4 regions of the Terribacillus sp. JSM ZJ617 genome follow, and region 1 is predicted to be linked to each of the others. Evidence: riboswitches for the same ligand, from Rfam matches in the RefSeq annotation. Region 1 holds a riboswitch; each other region holds the start of a gene.
The links. A riboswitch is a leader RNA that binds a small molecule or an ion and turns the genes downstream of it on or off. The one in region 1 is predicted to bind S-adenosylmethionine.
Positions count from the first base shown of each region.

Region 2: another riboswitch for S-adenosylmethionine. It lies ahead of ACH6C1_RS10585 (cyclase family protein); the one in region 1 lies ahead of ACH6C1_RS12865 (LLM class flavin-dependent oxidoreductase).
Region 3: another riboswitch for S-adenosylmethionine. It lies ahead of ACH6C1_RS13895 (iron-containing alcohol dehydrogenase family protein); the one in region 1 lies ahead of ACH6C1_RS12865 (LLM class flavin-dependent oxidoreductase).
Region 4: another riboswitch for S-adenosylmethionine. It lies ahead of metX (homoserine O-acetyltransferase MetX); the one in region 1 lies ahead of ACH6C1_RS12865 (LLM class flavin-dependent oxidoreductase).

Region 1 is NZ_JBISEQ010000003.1:260,576-265,671, forward strand. It holds gene ACH6C1_RS12855 (aldo/keto reductase) at 1-717, shown strand, start outside; gene ACH6C1_RS12860 (acyl-CoA dehydrogenase family protein) at 757-1,908, opposite strand; SAM riboswitch class I at 1,980-2,086, opposite strand; SAM riboswitch class I at 2,214-2,316, shown strand; gene ACH6C1_RS12865 (LLM class flavin-dependent oxidoreductase) at 2,407-3,810, shown strand; gene ACH6C1_RS12870 (methionine ABC transporter ATP-binding protein) at 3,807-4,838, shown strand; gene ACH6C1_RS12875 (methionine ABC transporter permease) at 4,807-5,096, shown strand, end outside.
Region 2 is NZ_JBISEQ010000002.1:845,204-850,299, reverse strand. It holds gene ACH6C1_RS10605 (response regulator transcription factor) at 1-27, shown strand, start outside; gene ACH6C1_RS10600 (SGNH/GDSL hydrolase family protein) at 59-658, shown strand; gene ACH6C1_RS10595 (cell wall hydrolase) at 794-1,234, shown strand; gene ACH6C1_RS10590 (nuclease-related domain-containing protein) at 1,372-2,232, shown strand; SAM riboswitch class I at 2,337-2,423, shown strand; gene ACH6C1_RS10585 (cyclase family protein) at 2,509-3,246, shown strand; gene ACH6C1_RS10580 (glycosyl hydrolase family 28-related protein) at 3,321-4,487, shown strand; gene ACH6C1_RS10575 (hypothetical protein) at 4,596-4,943, shown strand; gene ACH6C1_RS10570 (tetratricopeptide repeat protein) at 5,084-5,096, shown strand, end outside.
Region 3 is NZ_JBISEQ010000004.1:77,374-82,469, forward strand. It holds gene ACH6C1_RS13880 (metal-dependent hydrolase) at 17-643, shown strand; gene ACH6C1_RS13885 (MBL fold metallo-hydrolase) at 657-1,787, shown strand; gene ACH6C1_RS13890 (pyridoxal phosphate-dependent aminotransferase) at 1,829-3,007, opposite strand; SAM riboswitch class I at 3,114-3,216, shown strand; gene ACH6C1_RS13895 (iron-containing alcohol dehydrogenase family protein) at 3,291-4,385, shown strand; gene ACH6C1_RS13900 (carbon-nitrogen family hydrolase) at 4,382-5,096, shown strand, end outside.
Region 4 is NZ_JBISEQ010000001.1:1,032,563-1,037,658, forward strand. It holds gene ACH6C1_RS05010 (P-II family nitrogen regulator) at 151-501, opposite strand; gene ACH6C1_RS05015 (ammonium transporter) at 521-1,732, opposite strand; SAM riboswitch class I at 2,385-2,496, shown strand; gene metX (homoserine O-acetyltransferase MetX) at 2,572-3,639, shown strand; SAM riboswitch class I at 3,641-3,749, shown strand; gene ACH6C1_RS05025 (PLP-dependent aspartate aminotransferase family protein) at 3,823-5,096, shown strand, end outside.

The sequences.
Region 1 (5,096 bases):
AGCATGCATAATGCTGCCGATGGTCCAAATGATGAGGCTGGGTTGTCAGCTTATAAAATTCGGCGTCATCTTGAGAAATCTTTAAAGCGCTTGCAAACCGATCACATTGAGCTGTATCAGATGCATCATATTGATCCTGCCGTAACGTGGGAAGAGCTATGGGGAGCTTTTGAATTAGGAATCAGCCAAGGGAAGATAGGTTATGTGGGCTCCAGTAACTTTGCTGCCTGGCAGCTCGCGGTAGCACAAGGCGCAGCAAAAAACCGCCATTTCTTAGGTCTGGTCTCCGAGCAGCATAAATACAATCTCAACTGTCGATATGCTGAATTGGAAGTATTGCCAGCAGCTGAACAGCTTGGGATTGGCATTATCACATGGAGTCCTTTGGATGGCGGTCTGCTTGGAAGAAATGCACTTAAAAAATTACCTGGAAGCCGAAGTGATAAGATTGGTGATAAAATCGATGCCCAGCGAGTGCAATTGGAGCAATTCGGTCAACTATGTGAAGAACTAGGAGAAACACAGGATAATGTTGCGCTGGCTTGGCAGCTTGCCAATCCAGCTATAACTGCGCCAATCATTGGGCCGCGTACAGTTGGGCAATTCGAGAGTGCATTACATGCGCTAGAAATTCACCTTGATGAATCCGTTTTAAAACAGCTGGATGAAATTTTCCCGGGTCCAGGCGGAGCAGCACCGTATGCTTATGCTTGGTAAATAGGAAACTCCTGAATCCGTTATGGATTCAGGAGTTTTTTACTGCCGAAGGACTGCATCCGCAAGCGAATACACTACTGCATCATCAGTAGGTGGGTTATGCAATCCAGCTCTTACATCACGAAAATGGCGCTGCAGCGGATTGTCGGCAGACAAACTCCGGGCTCCAACTATTCGCATGCATAGATCCACGACTTCGTTCGCTTTATTGGTGGCAATATGTTTTGCAGCAGCTAAATCAGGACTCATTTCTGATCTTTTTTCAGGGTGCTCGACCCACTTCCTGGCTGTACCATAAAGTACTTCTCTGGCATTAAACAAAGCCAATTCTATCTCGCCGATTTTTCTCCTGACCTCTGGAACATCCTTAATTGGACCTGGCAAGGAAACAGGCTGGAATTCTGACGCAAATTGAATGGTATAATCTCTCGCAGCAACAGCAATACCTAGGTAAACAGCCGCAATCTGTAAGTACCAGCCTCTTGTAGTGGACTTGCCCTTGGTTTCTTCCACAAGCAGCGCATCTTGCTCAACAATTACGTCTTCCAAAATCAAATCATCGCTTCTTGTACCTCTCATTGCGATGCTATTCCATGTTTCTTCCACAGATACGCCTTCCAAACTATGATCGATCAAAAAGAAGCCTTTGTTTCCAGATGGAAGTATAGTTGCGGTAGCAATACTGTAGTCCAAAGCAGCAGCCATCGAAGCAAAAGATTTACGGCCGTTAATTCTCCATCTGGAACCTTCCAGCGTTGCAGTTGTCGTCGGAGCTGCTCCTCTTGAAGGACTGCCAGTGGCGTTTTCTGTCTGAACTAAATTGAGAAGAATTTTGTCATGAATGATTTTGTTGCATAGATGCTGAAAACTTTGTTCATCCCATTGTCTGCTCTCTGCGTTTTCCAGTACAACACCGAGCTGCCAGCCAAATGATAGAGCGGTAGGAGCATCACCTTGTGCAAGTATCTCTTGAACTTGTAAGTACTCGACAAGATTTAATCCTTTGCCTCCATATTCCGTCGGCACAGTCAGTGACAAGAAGCCTCTTTCCTTAAGTGCCTGGAAGTTTTCATATGGGAACTCGCCGCTGCTGTCAAAATGAGCTGCGCGTTCTTTGAATTCTTTAGAAAGGATTCTTGCTTGCTGTATCACTTGATCAAACACTTTTGTTTTCTCGGCAGTTTCTCGCATGAACATTCTCCTCTTCCAATAAAGTAAAAAACCTCTTTCAAATGAAAGAGGTGGCGTTATGTAAGCATTCTCTCTCATCTTTCAGACATTTCTGTCTGCTGGAATTAGCACCTTGCTTCATGAAAAGCGGTTGCTGCAGGGTCGCTGGACCAGTTCCTACCCTGACTCTAGATAAGTGTATCTATTCGGTTGTCGGCATAAATATAATCCATAATTTGAATATTGTCAATTATACATTTAATTTAGAAAACTCAATTGACAGACAGAGGACTGTCCTGTATATTGAGCTGTAATTCAATAAGCATTTCTTATCCAGAGAGGTGGAGGGACTGGCCCTTTGAAGCCTCGGCAACAGACTGCTGCAGTACTGTGCCAATTCCAGCAAGCTGCTAGCTTGGAAGATGAGAAGAGTGGACGTCGTACGCCTGCGTCGACTTAGAAAGACCTCTTCTTATCCGAGAAGGGGTCTTTTTATTTGTTAAAAATGGAGGGATAAAAGTGGGAAAGCAAATCATTATGAATGCATTTGATATGAATAGTGCGATGCATAACTCGCATGGGTTATGGAAGCACCCAGAGAGTAAGCGGCATCGTCAGTACAAGAATCTGAATTATTGGATCGATCTTGCTAAGTTACTCGAACGCGGTAAATTCGATGCAATCTTCTTTGCCGATGTACTGGGAATATATGATGTTTACCGGAATAGTAAAGCTCCTTCTATCCGGGATGGTCTGCAGGTCCCCCTGAATGATCCAGCGCTATTGATTTCTGCAATGGCAAGTGTAACCGAGAATTTGGGTTTCGCCGTTACAGTAAGTACTACATATGAACCACCATTTGGGAATGCACGACGTTTTTCCACCCTGGATCATTTGACGAAGGGCAGAGTTGCTTGGAATGTTGTGACGTCATATCTTCCGAACGCTGCGCGGAATTTTGGTTTGACCGAAATGATCAAGCATGATGAGCGGTATGAGATTGCGGATGAATTCCTGGAGGTTTCATATAAGCTTTGGGAAAGCAGCTGGGAGGAGGATGCAGTGGTTGAGGATCTGCAAAACCAAGTATTGGTGAATCCTGAAAAAGTACATGAAATCAATCATGAAGGCCATTACTTCCAGGTAGAGGGACCGCATTTGAGTGAGCCTTCCCCGCAGCGGACACCTGTGATTTATCAAGCAGGTACATCCGAACGTGGACGGGAATTTGCTTCCAAGCATGCAGAATGTGTTTTCGTTGGAGGGCCCACGCCTGAGCGTATCCGTCACTACGCAGAGGATATAAGGGAGAGGGCTGCCAAGCATGGCCGGAATCCAGATCATATTAAGATTTTCTCCTTCCTGAGTGTCATCGTAGCGGAAACCACAGAAGAGGCGCAGCAAAAGTATCAGGAATATGCAAGTCATTGGAGTCCAGATGCTGCCAAGGCGCAATTTGGTGCAAGCGGATACGACATTTCTGAATTTGAGGAAAAGGATCCTGACGAGCCGTTTTCTTATGGTAAAACGACAGAAGGCGGCCACTATAAAGCAGCCTCATTGACAAAGGATGCAGCCAAGCAGCTGACAGTCGGCGAAGCTTTGAAGCGGTTTGATACACCTGACAAAAGCTTGATAGTCGGGAATCCAGAAGAGGTGGCAGATAGCATCCAGCACCAATTTGAAGAATCTGGAGTCGACGGCTTTAATTTGAACCACCTTGTTACACCGGGGGATTTGGAGTCATTTGTTGACCTGGTAATTCCGATTCTGCAAGAAAGGGGACTTTATAAACAGTCCTACAAATCAGGCACATTGAGAGAAAAATTATTTGACTATGAATCAAGCAGACTACCGGCTGGGCATCCTGCAACTAAGTTTCGACAGTTGAAAATACCGACAGGAGAGGGAGATGAAAGGTGATAAAACTGGAGAACATCACAAAGAAATACAGCAGCAAGGGAAAGGAGATCATTGGCGTTGATGATGTGACTCTAACCGTTGAAGCTGGTGAAGTGTTTGGAATAGTTGGATACAGCGGAGCGGGCAAGAGTACCTTGCTGCGCTGCATCAATCTATTGGAAAAGCCAACGTCTGGCAAAGTCTTTGTTGATGGAGTTGATTTGCAGGAGCTGTCGCCAAAGAATCTGCGAAAAGCAAGACAGTCGATCGGTATGATTTTTCAAGGCTTTCATCTAGTCTCCTCAAAAACGGTATTTGAGAATGTGGCATTTGCATTACGAGCTGCAGGAGCAGATAAAAAACAAATAAAGCAGCGAGTTGATGAGCTGCTTGCCTTGGTGGGGTTAGAGGATCGAAAACATCAGTATCCAGCACAGCTTAGCGGCGGTCAGAAGCAGCGGGTCAGTATTGCACGGGCACTTGCGAATCAGCCAAAGATCCTTTTATGTGACGAAGCTACTTCTGCCTTGGACCCTGGTACGACAAAATCAATTTTGGCTTTGCTGAAGAAAATAAATAAAGAACTGGGTCTGACAATCGTTGTCATCACGCATGAAATGGAGGTTGTAAAGGAGATTTGCAGCCGCTGTGCAGTAATGCAGGATGGGAAAGTGGTAGAGCATGGTCCAACTTATGATATTTTCTCCGATCCTGCCAATCCTCTGACAGCATCGTTTATCCAGACTATACTTAGTTTTGATCTCCCTGAAGAATTATTGGGAGAGATAAACGGAAAGCTGGTCAGGCTGCAATTCAAAGGCAGCATTGCTGCCGATGCTGTTGTATCGGATATGCTGCAGGCATTTCCGATCCGCGGCAATATACTTCACGGCAAAGTAGAGTACATCCAAAGCAAGCCGTTGGGAATTTTCGTGATGGAATTGAACGGAAATGAAGCAGAAGTAAATAAAGCAATTGCTTATCTGAGAGATAAAGTAAGCAAGGTGGAGGTGTTTGATGATGGATCGCGTAATCGCCATCTTGCCTGAATTGAACCAAGCATTTCTTGAAACGCTTCTAATGGTTTCCATCGCTCTGGCTGTGGCGATCGTGATTGGGCTTCCATTTGGAATTCTATTATTTGTAACAGACCGAGGTTTGTTTTTAGAAAATGTGGTGGTAAAAAGAATAGCCGGGCTAATTATCAATCTCATTCGATCGGTTCCTTTTGTTATTCTGCTTGTCTTCTTACTGCCTTTCACACAATTTCTGCTCAATACGACGATCGGTCCTTTAGCTGCTTCTGT
Region 2 (5,096 bases), on a different contig from region 1:
CCGACTGACTGGATAAAAAACAGGTAAGCAGGCTGGTAATTAAAAAGGAGGTTTCTAGATGAGTCAAAAATGGGTTTTTATCGGAGACAGTATAACCGAATGCGGAAGGTTCGAGGATCCTCAAGACATTGGCGATGGTTATGTAAAAATGATTCAGGATGAACTGAAGCAGAAAAAAGAGGTTGAAATCGCCAATAGAGGAGTAGGAGGCAACCGAGTTACCGATTTGGCGGCAAGATGGGAGGAAGATGTGCTCTCATTAAAGCCTGACTTAATTTCTGTTTCAATTGGAATCAATGACGTATGGAGACAGCTGGATCAGCCTCAAATGGAGCAGGTTTATCCGGATGAATTCAGAGAAGTCTTCGATAAGATCCTGGCTGAAACAAAACATACTGGTGCGGAGCTCTACCTTATGGAGCCGACCATTATCGAGGAAAATAATGAATCAAAAGGAAATCAAATGTTGATTCCTTATGTAGAAATTGTAAGGGAATTGGCTGCAAAGTATGGCGCGAGACTCGTCCCGACTCATACCGCCTTTTTGCAAACGGCGCAAACGGATTTGACAACAGACGGTGTGCATATGACGGACGCCGGTAATAGACTGATGGCTGATACGTGGCTGGAAGCCTATTTTGCAGCAGAACATAATTGATTTTATCTGGTCCTATAGAAAACACTGGTGTGGAATGGGAGAAAAAATGAATTTTCCACACATATGACTAAGCCCTCCTCTAATACAATGACATGAAAGCGGGTCTTTTTCATACGCTGTATGTGGGGTGATAACATGGCGAGAGTACAATACAATAGTTCGGACATTGATTTGATGGCTAGAATGATGCGTGCAGAAGCCGAAGGGGAAGGGCAGCTGGGAATGCTGTTTGTAGGGAATGTCATTGTAAATCGTGCTGTAGCTGATTGTTTGGATTTTGCAGATGTAAGATCGATTAACGATGTTATTTTCCAAATACAAGGCGGGAATTACTCATTTGAGGCTGTTCAGAAAGGAAATGTGTTTTACCAGCGAGCACGTGAGCAGGAAAGAAGATTGGCAGAAAGGAATCTGAAATCCTGGAGACAACAGCCTGCTGCGTACGCGCTTTGGTATTTTAACCCGTATGCACCATGCCCTCCGACATGGTACGGTCAGCCTTTTGCGGGTCAATTTAAAGACCATTGTTTTTATGAGCCGCAGGCTGGGACGTGTGACAGTGTTTATATGGGTTAACATGAATTGTGAAAAAGGGAATAACCTTATTATAAGGTGTTCCTTTTTTATTTATCTAATTTAATACATATTATTACATTTAAACTATGGTAAGGTTATCCTATTATATTATATTTTTTACAACTGCAGATTTGAATGTGGTAATTGAAAAGAGGCTGATTAAACTGTTTCAAAAGTTGTTTGGTAAAAAATCTAAGTCACAGAAATCAAATGTAAAATCGGAAAAACCTAAAACAGAATCAAAAGCAAAGAAACCTAAAATAAATTCAACCAGAATTGGCGAACTTGGAGAGTACAAAATCAATATACAGCTTGATCAGCTTCCTAAGGACAGCCGTTATTTAAGTGACGTATTAATCCTTAATTCTCGTGCTAAATCAGGATATTCACAAATTGATCACTTCATTTTTACCTCTAGGGCGATATTTGTAGTTGAAACAAAAAATTACGCCGGAACAATATATGGTGATCGAAATAGAGAAAAGTGGAGTGTGAATGGAAAGTTTCCGATGATGAATCCTTTTCATCAAAATTATGGACATGTCCAAGCACTAAAATCGATTCTATCACTAGAAGAGGACACGAATATTGTTTCCATTGTCTCATTTACTAGAAGATGTACGTTTAAAGTGAATGAAGAACTGAGAAAAGTTCAATCGAATGATCTCATCGTTTATGATACGGAATTATCGGAGTACATAAACAGAAAAATGAATGTTTTAAGAGTACAGAGCAATTCTCCTATATTCTCTGATGAAGATATTTCACGTATGCACAGTATATTAAGTGAAAAGAACATAAAGGATCCTAATATTAGAAAAGAGCATATTGAAGCGTTGAAACAGAAGAAACATAAAGAGACATCTGCTGTACAGTCTACCAATGCCAAATGTTACATCTGTAATGTCGCAGTCTCTAAAAAGGTAGAGTCCTTCTGTAAGGCTAATCACAATCGATTTAGCGGGAATGTCTATTGTTATGAACATCAAAGAGGATAGTGGGCTCGAGCAATGATAGCAGTCGCCAAATATATAACTAGCTATAGTTAATTTTCTTGAACTGTTAAGCGGTTTTACTATATAGTATTAGTTAACAGAATATTCTCTTATCAAGAGAGGCGGAGGGACTGGCCCAATGAAGCTTCAGCAACAGACTATATGTACTGTGCTAATTCCAGACTAGATAAGAATCGGACTACATAATGTAGCAAACCTCTTCTTATTTAGGAGAGGTTTTTTGTGTTCTCTTAAACTAATTATATGAGGTGAGAGTTTATGTCAAACGAATTGAGTAAAGCGTTGGAAGTATTAAGAGAAAAGAAGTGGGTGGATCTGACGCATACATTTGGTCCTGAGTCTCCGCATTTCTCGGCATTCAATTCTGCAATGTTCGAAACACTATTCTCCCATGAAGATGGCTTCTTCGCCCAGAGCTTTACTTTTCCGGGACAATACGGTACGCATCTGGATGCACCGATCCACTTTGTGCGGGATACACGATATTTAGAAGAACTCGATCTGAAAGAATTGGTATTACCGCTTGTTGTAATTGATAAATCCAAAGAAGCTGCTGCAAATCATGACTATTCACTGTCTGTGGATGATATTCTGACGTTTGAATCAGAATATGGCAAGATTGAGCCTGGCACGTTTGTTGCTTTACGCACGGACTGGAGCAAGCGCTGGCCAAATCAGCAACAGATGGATAATAAAGATGAACAGGGAAACAGTCATTCCCCTGGCTGGTCACTGGATAGTCTGAAATTCCTGTATGAAGAACGTAATATCAAAGCGGTAGGACATGAGACATTTGATACGGATGCAGCAGTCGATTTTCAGAAAAACGGTGCGTTGCTTGGTGAATATTATGTGCTGGAACAGGATTCCTATCAAGTGGAGCTGCTGACGAACTTGGATCAGCTGCCAGAAAAAGGTGCGTTCATCTTTAATATCGTTCCGAAAGCAGGAAAAGCGTCAGGATTTCCTGTTCGTTCATTTGCGGTCTTGCCATAAAGTTGCTCTCCATATGATTAAGCCGTTTCCAATTCGGTTAATGGATAAAATACTCACGAAATGGAGGCGGCAGGATGGATAAGGAACAAAAGTTACCAGCTGTTTTCAGTCAACTGGCAGAAAAGCTTCGAGACATAAGCCGAACAAGCAATCATTTAGATGAATTGTTAAAGTCAGCTTATACAGTAGTAGCAACCGATCACCCGCTGGTCAGAGCGGATGGAAGACATGATGATGCAAAAGGTATTCAGCAGCTGTTGAACTTGGCTGATCGAAAGAAGGGCATACATATTGTCTTTCCGCCAGGACTTTACACACTGCGACGTCCTTTACGTCTCAAGCCAAACACGTTCTTTGAGGCGGATGATAATTCTATATTCCGAAAAAAGCATCATGGACCGATGCTGCTAAATTTACGCAGGCGGAATCGAATGCGTTCTTATAGCGGCAATGGCAATCTGATCATTCGAGGCGGAACGTGGGATGCAAACTACCCAGCCTACCGTGGAGGCACTAGCTTTGTGCTGGCGCATGCGGAGAATGTGATTATCGAACAGCTGCGGCTGGTGGAACATGGCGGAGGGCATGCAATCGAATTGAATGCTGTACGTAATATCGAAGTGCGCCATTGTCAGTTCCTCGGCTATGATGACCGTGGGGGAAAGCGCACATACAGTGAAGCAATTCAGCTTGATTTAGCTAAAGCACGCAGGGTTTTCCCGTGGGGAGGATCTGTGTTCGACCACACAACATGTCAGGATATTTGGGTTCATCACAATAGTTTTGGGCCGTCTGAGACAAAAGGAAGCTGGGGAAGGGCTATTGGATCACACTCTGCAACAGCAGACAGATGGCATGAACGTATTTTCGTGACAGACAATGTAATGAAGGAAACGCTCCAATGGGCTGTCCGTGCTTATTCATGGCGGAATGTTGTTCTTTACAATAATCGAATAGAATCATGTGGTGGTGGGATTGCTATTCATCCAAATCATGTAGACGGCAGAAATGACACGGACAGCAAGAACCGTCCTACTGGGCGCAGCAACCCTATCAAGAATTTCCTGGTCATACAGAACACCATCTGCGGCGGCGGAAATTATGCCTCAGCGATAAGGCTGAAAGGTGATGAGCAGTCACCTATAACTGGTGCATACCTGCGTGGTAATCATGTGGAATCTTATCCCGGAAGAGGGGTTCTTGTTACAGGTACAGCGGACGAACAGAGCCGCTCCTTCTAGGCAGTCACCTCGATTATAATAGTTAATTAAATGTAAGTTTTCTGTATATTATGGAGAAAATATGCATATGGGAGTCGATACATGCTACACTTTTGTTGGAGGTGGCCTATGTATTTAGATGAGACGAAACGTTATCGGTTTATTGGATCCGTTCCTTTCGGGAAATACTTCATGGTCCGCATCTATGACCTGGAACTGCAGCAGGAATATACATTATCTGATCGGCTTCTGAGTCAATATACAGATAAGCCCTTGAAGGAATTTTACCTTCAGATCAAGCGTAATATCTATGACCAGGAAGGTGATGAAAGTGGTACGGCCTCTGAGCTGGGTGATATGCAGCAGCGGTTGTTTGATTTTCTCGATGAAGTAGAGGAAGACGATGCTACACCTCTCCGCATGGACAATGTTATACCCTTCAGAAGACCTCGGTCTGAGGATCCCCAAGAAAAGTAGGGAATAGTATTAAGAGGCTGTGGATGCACGGATTCACAGCTTTTTGCCATTTTTAAGTTGCAATCTGCGTTTTCTTTGTTACATTTAAGGGTATAGCTGTTATTGGGTCTCTAACTGAAAATCTAATGAGGATGTTGCCGATGGATAAAGAGA
Region 3 (5,096 bases), on a different contig from region 1:
TGGAGGCACAGCTAGAATGAAAGGAATTACACATCTATTAATCGGAGCTGGCGCAGGTTTCGCCAGTGCCACCGCCTTGAATGCCGAAGGCGCTGTCACCGTCACAATGACGTGCACAGCAGCAGTTGCAGCGCTTGTACCAGATTTGGATACAGGCGGTATCCTCTCCAACCGCATCACTTTTTCGCACAAAGCCATCCGCAATATTACAATTTTTATCGGATTATTGCTCATTCTATATAGTATGTGGAATTTATTTGGCCAAGATCGTTATATCGGGTTAGCAATCGGGGCAGGAATTATGGTTCTCTCCCGCGTAATCAATAAGAAGTTCATGCTGCTGATTACAGGCATCGCTGTACTGTTGACCGGATTGTATACTGGACATACATGGGTTGTCATGAGCGGATGTTATATCGGGGTTGCATCCTTCCTTGCCCACCGGTCCTATACCCACTCCTTGATCGGACTGATCTATTTCTACATATTGATGACATTCTTTGAACAAGAGACCGCCCTATTTGGGACCCAGCTTGCCGGCACTGCCGGTTATGCAAGCCACCTGCTCGCTGATAGCAGGATATTCCCTGTGAATAAGAAAGGAGTCAAGTTGCTCCTTCCTATAATCAAAAAAGATTTCTAAAGGAGACGATTGCATGAATCCATTGTACACAGCAGAACTGGCAGAAAAAATAAAAGCGAAAGATAGTGTTCATCTGCTTGATATCCGGCAAGAGTCAGATGTTCAGGATTGGGCGATTGATGCCGACAGCGTCAAACGATATGATATCCCGTTTGCTGTCATCAAAGCAGATCCGAATAAGGCTCGCGAAGCACTGCCAGAACATGATCCTGTCTATGTCATGTGCTATCGGGGCAAATCCGCCCAGACAGCCGTCTCCCTCTTACAAGCAGCTGGAATGGATAATATTGTCCATGTTGTTGGCGGGATGCAAGCTTGGGGAGAAACGATCAGTCCCCGTAAAGTCGGTGATCTCACTTATGGCGGAGAGATATACCAGTTCATGCGTATGGGGAAAGGCTGCCTATCTTATATGGTTGTCTCCAATGGAGAAGCAGCAGTAGTAGATCCCGCCAGGTTTACAGAAGTCTATACCTCCTTCGCATCAGAGAAAGGCTGGACGATCAAACATGTGCTTGATACCCATCTACATGCAGATCATTTGTCTGGCGGACGGAAGCTGGCAGAAGAAACAGGAGCAAATTATTGGTTCCCTGCAGACGATGGAAAAGAAGCGACATTCACATTCTCACCGCTGCAGGACGGTATTACGATCCCATTCGGTAAATCCGAAGAAGGCATGCGCAGCGTTGCCTCACCAGGTCATACAGAAGGAAGCATCAGCTTGGTTGTTGATGACACATTCCTGCTTTCTGGGGATACGCTCTTTACCGAGTCGATTGGCCGTCCGGATTTAGCCGGTCAAGCAGAACAATGGGTACAGGATCTGCACAATACGTTATACGAAAAATTTCCATTATTGTCGCTGGATCTGATTGTCCTTCCATCGCATTTTTCCGAGCTGTCAGAGATCGGAAGTGACGGCACAGTCCAAGCACGCATGGAAGACCTATACAGAAAGAACCCGAGACTGCAGCTTCCGAATGCGGGCGAATTTGCTTCCTCCGTTTTGGGAAGTATTCCTGACCAGCAGCCAAATAGTTATCAGCTGATACGAGAAGCCAATCAAGGGAAAGCGACGTTAGGCAGCGCAGACGAAGCCGATATTGAATCAGGTCCTAATCGCTGCGCAGTAACCAGTTAATAGGAAAAAAAGAGCCAGCTCCCACCGGGACTGGCTCTTTCTTATGCTTTAGAAAAGATACCGAGCTTTTCGATCCGCATCGCTGCTTCCAGTAATCTTTCTTCTGTATCCAATAAACCAGCGCGAACGTACCCTTCTCCATATTCCCCAAAACCATTGCCCGGAGCGACCGCCACATGCGCCTTTTCCAGCAACAGATCAGCGAATTCCTCAGACGTGTAACCATGCGGAACTGGCAGCCAAACGAAGAAGGTTCCTTTGGGCTCCGGAACGTCCCAGCCAATAGCACGTAAATGGCCAATGAAAGCATCTCTTCTGCTCTCATACGTGTGGACAAGCTCCTCCACGCATGTCTGATCCGCTGTCAGTGCATAAGCTGCCGCCTCTTGCATGCCGCCGAACAGACTCACGTAAACATGGTCCTGGATTAAATTGATACTTTCAATAACAGATGCATTACCAACTGCAAAGGCGATGCGCCAGCCTGCCATATTATACGTTTTGGATAGAGTGTACATCTCAATGCCAACTTCCTTGCTGCCTTCGGACTGCAAGAAGCTCTGCGGTTTTTTCCCATCAAACCCAAGTGCACCATAAGCGAAATCATGCAATACACAAATCTTATGTTCCTTCGCCAGTTCCACTGTTTTATCGAAGAACTTCTGATCCGCAGCAGCAGCAGTCGGATTGTTCGGATAGTTCAGGAACATCAGCTTTGCTTCTTCCAAATCACCTGCAGGAATAGCAGTATAATCAGGCAAAAATTCATTTTCTGCGGTTAATGGCATGAGTGATGTCCGCGCTTGGGCAAGTTCGATACCGGACAAATAATCCGGATATCCCGGATCTGGAAGCAGTGCCAAATCACCTGGATTCAATAGACATTGGCTGATTTCCACCAAACCTGTCTTAGAGCCGAACATGATGGCCACTTCTGTTGCGGGATCTAGTTTCACACCGTATTCCCGATCATAAAAGTCACAGACTGCCTGTTTTAGAAAATCAAAGCCTCTGAAAGGTGAATATTTATGATAAGCCGGATTATCGGAGGCTTCCTTCAATTTCTCTACGATATGCTGCGGCGTCGGCAGATCAGGGTTTCCCTGTCCGAGCTTGATGATATCGTGCCCCTCCTGCTCCAGCAACCCTACTTTATGTACTAAGCCGGCAAAAAACTGTTCCGGCAAACGTTTCAATGCATCCGAAAACGGAAAATCCATCTTACTCACTCTCCTGTTGTCTCCCACATTCTATTCTGACTATTACCAATCTTGACAGTCTTGGAAATAGAATGCGATAATGAACAAATCATACATGAATCACACACTCTTATCAAGAGAAGGCGGAGGGAATTGGCCCTATGAAGCCCGGCAACCGGTGCTATTTGCACACGGTGCTAATCCAACAGCTAGACGCTGAGGGATAAGGGGACGAGACACACGCCATTCCTCTTCCATATTCGTCTGGAAGAGTTTTTTTATGTAAAATCAATGAGGTGACAACATGACCATCAACATAAAAGGCGCTCCGAATTATTACGCCTGCGAGGATAATATACTACAAAGCCTTCCGGCAAGACTTAAAGAATTGAACTGGACCAATGGATTGCTTATCCACGGAGATGCTTCCTGGAAAGCGGCTTCCCCATTTCTGGATCCAATCGATTTGCCAGTGAAACGAGTAGGCTATAACGGCCAGTGCACACATGCGGAAGCAGCCAGATTAGCAGATATCGCAAAGGACGAAGCTGCTCAATTCATAATCGGTGTCGGAGGCGGAAAAGTGTTGGATACTGCCAAAGCTGCTGCCAATGATGCAGGATTGCCGGTCATCCTGATTCCAACGATTGTCTCAAACTGCTCCCCCTGGGCTTCACTTAGCGTTTTCTATGATGAAGCAGGTAATTTCGTCGAATATACAGTGTTTCCGCGCAGTGCATTTATGCTGCTAGTCGAGCCGAAGCTGCTACTAACGACACCTGTACCCTATCTGATTGCCGGCATTGGCGATACATTGGCTAAATGGTACGAAGCGGATGCACTTACCGAACACATGTCGGATCAGCCGCTTGCAGTCCAAATATCCCGCAACGCAGCTAGGTTGTGCCGGGATATCCTTATAGCGGAGGGAGATGCTGCTATTTGTTCTTTGCAAAACAAGCATGCTGACAGTGCATTTCTCCGCGTTGCAGAAACGATCATCATGGCTGGCGGAATGGTTGGCGGTTTCGGTGATGAATATGGCCGTATTGCTGGTGCTCATTCCATTCACAACGGATTGACAAGACTTCCAGAAACGCACGAGCAGCTGCACGGCAATAAAGTCGCTTATGGTATTCTTGTTCAGCTTGCACTGGAAGAAAAATTCGAAGAAATCCTCACATTGCTCCCTATCTATCAAAAGCTCGGATTACCAACTGTACTTAAAGAGCTTGGCGTAAAAGAAGAGGTGGACAAAGCGATGAAAATTGCAGCAGACGGCGCTGTCGTTCCAGGGGAATCCATTCATTTCATGCATGTTTCCGATTCAGATCAGGTGGTGGACGCCATGCGAAGTGTCGAGAGATTCGTTGCGGCAAATAAGGGAGTGACACAATGAAACTTGCTTTAATTCAGCATGATATCGTTTTTGGTGACCCGGAAGCCAACTACAGCAAAGTGGAAGCATTAATAACAGAAGCACAGGAAAATGCGGATGTTCTCGTGCTGCCTGAGCTTTGGACAACTGGCTATGACCTGACAAGGCTTGATAACATTAGTGATGCAGAGGGAGAAACGACGAAACGCTTCATCAGCAGACTAGCTAAGACACATCAAAAATACATCGTCGCTGGTTCCATCGCCAAGCAGACCGAAGCAGGTGTCTTTAATACGATGCTTGTCTTCGGACCAGCTGGTGAGCTGCTACATGAATATGATAAAGCGCACTTATTCCGGTTGATGGATGAAGAGAAGTTTCTGACCCAAGGCGACAAATCCGCCTCCTTTTCCATAGGAAATAAGCGAGCAGCTGGTGTCATCTGCTATGACATCCGTTTTCCTGAATTCATCCGTACGCATATGATTCACGATCAGCAAGTGCTATTCGTCGTTGCGGAGTGGCCGAAGCCGCGACTCGATCACTGGCGGGCGCTTCTGCTCAGCAGAGCAATCGAGAACCAATGCTACGTCGTTGCTTGCAATCGTGCAGGAAGTGATCCAGCTAATGAATTTGCAGGACACAGCTTGATCATCGGGCCATGGGGCGAAATCATTGCTGAAGCTGGAGAGGAAGCAACCATTCTTTATGGTGAAGCAGATCTTGATCAAG
Region 4 (5,096 bases), on a different contig from region 1:
AAGCAGGATTGCTATTACAGATTTCTGCTTATAATATGTTCACAGATGTCCTAATGGTAATTGTCAGCTCATGTTCTTCTCATGGCCAGCCTGATGAAGGCTGGCTTTTTTACATAGAGAAAAGCGCCCCCAAAAAGGGAGCGCCGATTATTACAAGGCAGCCGGACCTTGTTTTCCTGTATTGATATCAATTGTTTGCTGGATTGGATAGACGAATATCTTTCCGTCACCTGCTTTACCAGTATGGAGTGCGCTTTTGGCGGCTTTGATAACGTCATCGACTGGAACTGCACTGACGACGATTTCCACTTTTAGTCGATCAAATACATTCTGTACTTTCTTGACGCCCCGGTATAACTCCGTATAGCCTTCTTCCAAACCGCAGCCTTGCACATGGGAGAAAGTCATGCCAGATACTCCGATTTCAGCCATTTTCATTTTGAAAGCTTCAAGATCCGCTGAATTCCTAGTGATAATCTCAACCTTGAACATGTCACTCATATACCGTTCCTCCTTTTAATTAGTCCTGGTAAGCACGCTCGCCATGCATCGTGAGATCCAAGCCTTTTGCTTCTTCTTCGTCAGTAGCACGTGCTTTGAAGATAAGGTTGACGATTGTGATCAGGATGAATGTCACCACGCCGACAAAGGCAAATGTCGCGATGATGGCAACCACCTGTCTCCATAATAGATCAATACCGCCACCATAGAAAAGACCGTTGTGCTCCACTATTGCGTTAATGGAGTCGCTAGCGAACAAACCAGTTGCGATGCCGCCCCACGTACCGCCTACTGCATGCAGGCCGAAAGCATCCAGTGCGTCATCATAACCAAGCTTCTGTTTCAGCCAGCCGACACCCCAGAAGCAGACAAGGCCGCCGATGAAGCCTATCGGAATACTGGCAATCGGGGAAACGAAACCAGCAGCCGGAGTAATAGCTACAAGACCAGCAATTGCACCGGATACAGCTCCCAGCAGTGTCGGCTTTTTGTTGACGACCCATTCAATGATCATCCAGCCTAGTACACCAGCGGCAGCAGCAGTATTTGTATTGATGAAAGCATACATGGCTACATCATCGAAAGCAAGCTCACTGCCGACGTTGAAGCCAAACCAGCCAAACCAGAGCAAAGCGCCGCCGATCAAGGTGAAAATCAGGTTATGCGGTGCAGTTGAACCAGCATTTTTCCGTTTGCCGATGACGATGGCAACAACCAAGCCTGCAAGACCGGAGGAAATGTGGACAACGTTTCCGCCTGCGAAATCGAGTGCGCCCATTTCAGCGATCCAGCCGCCGCCCCATACCCAGTGTGCAAGCGGGGAGTACACGAAGAGTACCCATAGAACTGTAAAAAGAATGAATGCTGGGAAACGAATACGTTCTGCATAAGCTCCAGACACAATTGCAGTTGTCAGAATCGCGAATGTCATTTGGAACATCATGAATAAGTTGAATGGAATGGTGTGTCCTTCAGCTGGTTCGAAACCAACATTATTCAATCCGAAGAAGTCTAATCCTCCAATAATTCCGTTACCTGGTGAGAATGCCAGGGAAAAGCCGATGATAATCCAGATAATCGATACGATTGCCATAGTTGTGAAACTGTGCATTGCTGTGCTCAGCACGTTCTTGCTTCTTACCAACCCGCCGTAGAAGAGTGCGAGTGCTGGTGTCATCAACCATACTAAGACAGTTGCGACAAACATGAATACCGTATTAGCCATATCCATTTTCTCTACCCCCTGTGTGTATCTGTATTGTTTGAAAATTTAAATCTTTTCTCATTATAAGTGCCAGACAAAAAAATGTAACAAACTTGTGAGGTTATCTTACGTGAATATTTCTGACCAAAACGTGTAAGTGTTTTCAGTACTTTTGTCATAAAGCGTTACTTAAAATAGGACTGCATCTAAGAAAGATGGGAAATTTAGGGTGGTTTGTGCAGGTTGCTAGCGGGAATAGATAGTCAGCTGCGGAGAAGTGCTACATCGGGAGTTTGACAATAATTGTAAAGCATGATAAGATAGTTAACGTCTTCGATGTTTAAGTAACTTTATCGAAGATCATTGGCATTCTGCTATAGTTTTAATCAGAAGTACTTATTCAGACTGGAGCGGCCTAGGAGCCGTGAGGATGCAATAGAGGTAGGGATTGCATCGTTTAAGTGTAAACTACCATGTGGAACAAGTACCGCGGCAGGAGGATGTATTAGGTATCCTCTACTTACAATAGAAAAGTTACATTTTAGCCCCGCATTGGCATTAGCTGATGCGGGGCGTCCAAATTTCCAGGGATATTTATAGCGTAAATGGAAATTTCAGAATTTATAGTTGACTCATAAAATAACACATGCTACAATCCTGTTAACAAATAAATAGCAAGCTCTTATCAAGAGAGGCGGAGGGACTGGCCCGACGATGCCCGGCAACCTGCAAGCAGCAATGCTTATAAGGTGCTAATTCCTGAAAGTGCGTATGCACTTTAGAGATGAGAGAGACAAGTCGGTACATATTGCCACCCTGTCCTCTCAGGGTGGCTTTTTTATTTGAGGGGAGGAAGCGTACGGAACATGGAGTCACAACAGTCATACCAAACCGGCAAACTTCTCATCGGGGATTTTGAGCTTGAATCTGGTCATATCCTTTCAAAGGTAGAGGTTGCTTATGAAAAAAGCGGTCCTGAATCGGGAGAAACGGTGCTGGTCTGCCATGCTCTGACAGGAGATCAGTTTGCGGCCGGCACTAGTGCAGATCCAGGCTGGTGGAGCGGATTGCTGCAGCCCGGAGGTTTTATCGACACCGACCGGTATCAGATAATAACATTCAATGTGCTTGGCGGATGCAACGGTACAACAAGTGCCTTATCAATAGATCCAAATTCGGGAGAGAGGTACGCATCGGCATTTCCAGCTATCACGATTCGTGACATGGTTTCGGTTCAGCGCATTGCGTTGGGGAAGCTAGGAATCTCTCATTTGAGGGCTGTGATCGGCGGATCATTAGGAGGGATGCAAGTGCTGGAGTGGGGCGTCATGTACCCGGATTTTATGGATGTACTAATCCCCCTTGCAGCAACTCCTTTTGTGAGTGACTATGCGATTGCCTATAATCACTTGGCCAAGACAGCTATCACATCTGATCCGAATTGGAACAATGGTAATTACACAGCAGACAAATTACCTGCAGCAGGTCTTGGACTTGCACGGATGGTAGGAATGCTTACTTACCGTTCTGATCATCAATATAATGAGCGCTTCCGACGCGCTGCATCCCAAAGGGACGATGCAGCATACGAGGTGGAATCATACTTGAACTACCAAGGAGAGAAGCTCGTCAATCGCTTTGATGCCAACTGTTACATGACATTACTGGAGGCTATGAACAGCCATGATATCGGAAGGGGAAGAGGTGGCTGGCAGTCTGCTGCCCAAAGAATAAAAGCGATTGTACTGTCGTTCGGCTTCTCGAGGGATCTGCTGTTCCCTCCGGAAGAGATTAGCCGCTTTGCGGCGGAAGTTCCGGGTGCGCGCCATGTAGATGTAACAACAATCTATGGACATGATGGCTTTCTGCTTGAATTTGAGAAGTGGGGACATCATATCCGCCAGTTGCTTCAGCAACCTATAAAAATTTCATAATAGCTTATCAAGAGAGGCGGAGGGACTGGTCCGATGATGCCCGGCAACCTGCAAGCAGCAATGCTTGGAAGGTGCTACTTCCAGCAAACAAAGAGTTTGAGAGATAAGAAGTTCCATGCTTATGCAGCAGCTTCTTACCAGAAGCTGCTTTTTTCATCTATATATAATTGGAGGAATGACAAAATGACAGATCAAGTTTATAAAGCAGAGACATTAGCATTACACGGCGGGCAAGCACCAGATCCGACAACAGGTTCAAGAGCGGTGCCGCTTTATCAAACAACTTCTTACCTTTTCCATGATACAGATCATGCAGAGCGCCTATTCGCCTTGGATGAGCCTGGTAACATATATTCCCGTATTGGTAATCCGACGGTTGACGTATTGGAAAAACGGATAGCATTGCTGGAAGACGGCGTTGCAGCAGTCGGTGTCGCGTCTGGTATGGCAGCAATCAGCTACAGCATTCTCAATTTGGCAGGCGCTGGAGACGAAATCGTAGCAGCGACCAATCTCTATGGCGGAACGTACAATCTTTTCCAGACGACACTGCCACGCTACGGAATCAATGTTAAATTCGTCGATCCGACTGATCCGGAAGCTTTCCGCGCAGCAATTACAGACAAAACGAAGGCTGTTTTTGCTGAAATCATCGGGAATCCGAGTCTGCATGTACTAGACGTGGAAGCAGTAGCGGCAGTGGCTCACGATGCTGGTATTCCTTTAATCGTCGACAGTACATTTGCTACACCGATTTTGAGCAAACCGATTACGCTTGGTGCTGATATTGTTGTCCATAGTGCGACAAAGTGGATTGGCGGTCATGGTACTTCTATAGGAGGGTTGATTGTAGATGGAGGCAGGTTTGATTGGAATTCACCGAAATTTCCGACATTTACAGAACCTGATCCAAGCTACAACGGCATCCGCTATGCATTTGATTTTGGCACACTCGCTTTCAGCACGAAATTGCGTGTGCAATTGCTCCGCGATTTAGGTGCTGCGCTAAGCCCGTTTAATGCATGGCAGCTTATTCAGGGGCTGGAAACGTTGCACCTGCGCGTTGAACGCCATGTCCAAAATGCAGAAAAGCTTGCGACCTACCTGGAACAGCATCCGGCAATTGATTGGGTTGCTTACCCTGGGCTCAGCAGCCATCCATCGTATGAAATAGGTAAGAGAGTGCTTCCGAACGGTACTGGTTCGATTGTCAACTTTGGTATCAAAGGCGGCAGAAAAGCTGGTGCTACTTTGATCAACAATGTTGCGCTATGGTCACACGTTGCCAATGTCGGGGATGCCAAATCATTGATTATTCATCCTGCGTCAACAACACATCTACAGCTGGATGCGGAAGGACTCGCTGCTACAGGAGTAAAAGAAGAATTGGTACGTCTATCTGTTGGAATCGAGTCAGTAGATGATCTAATCCACGATTTAGACCGTGCCTTGGAAAA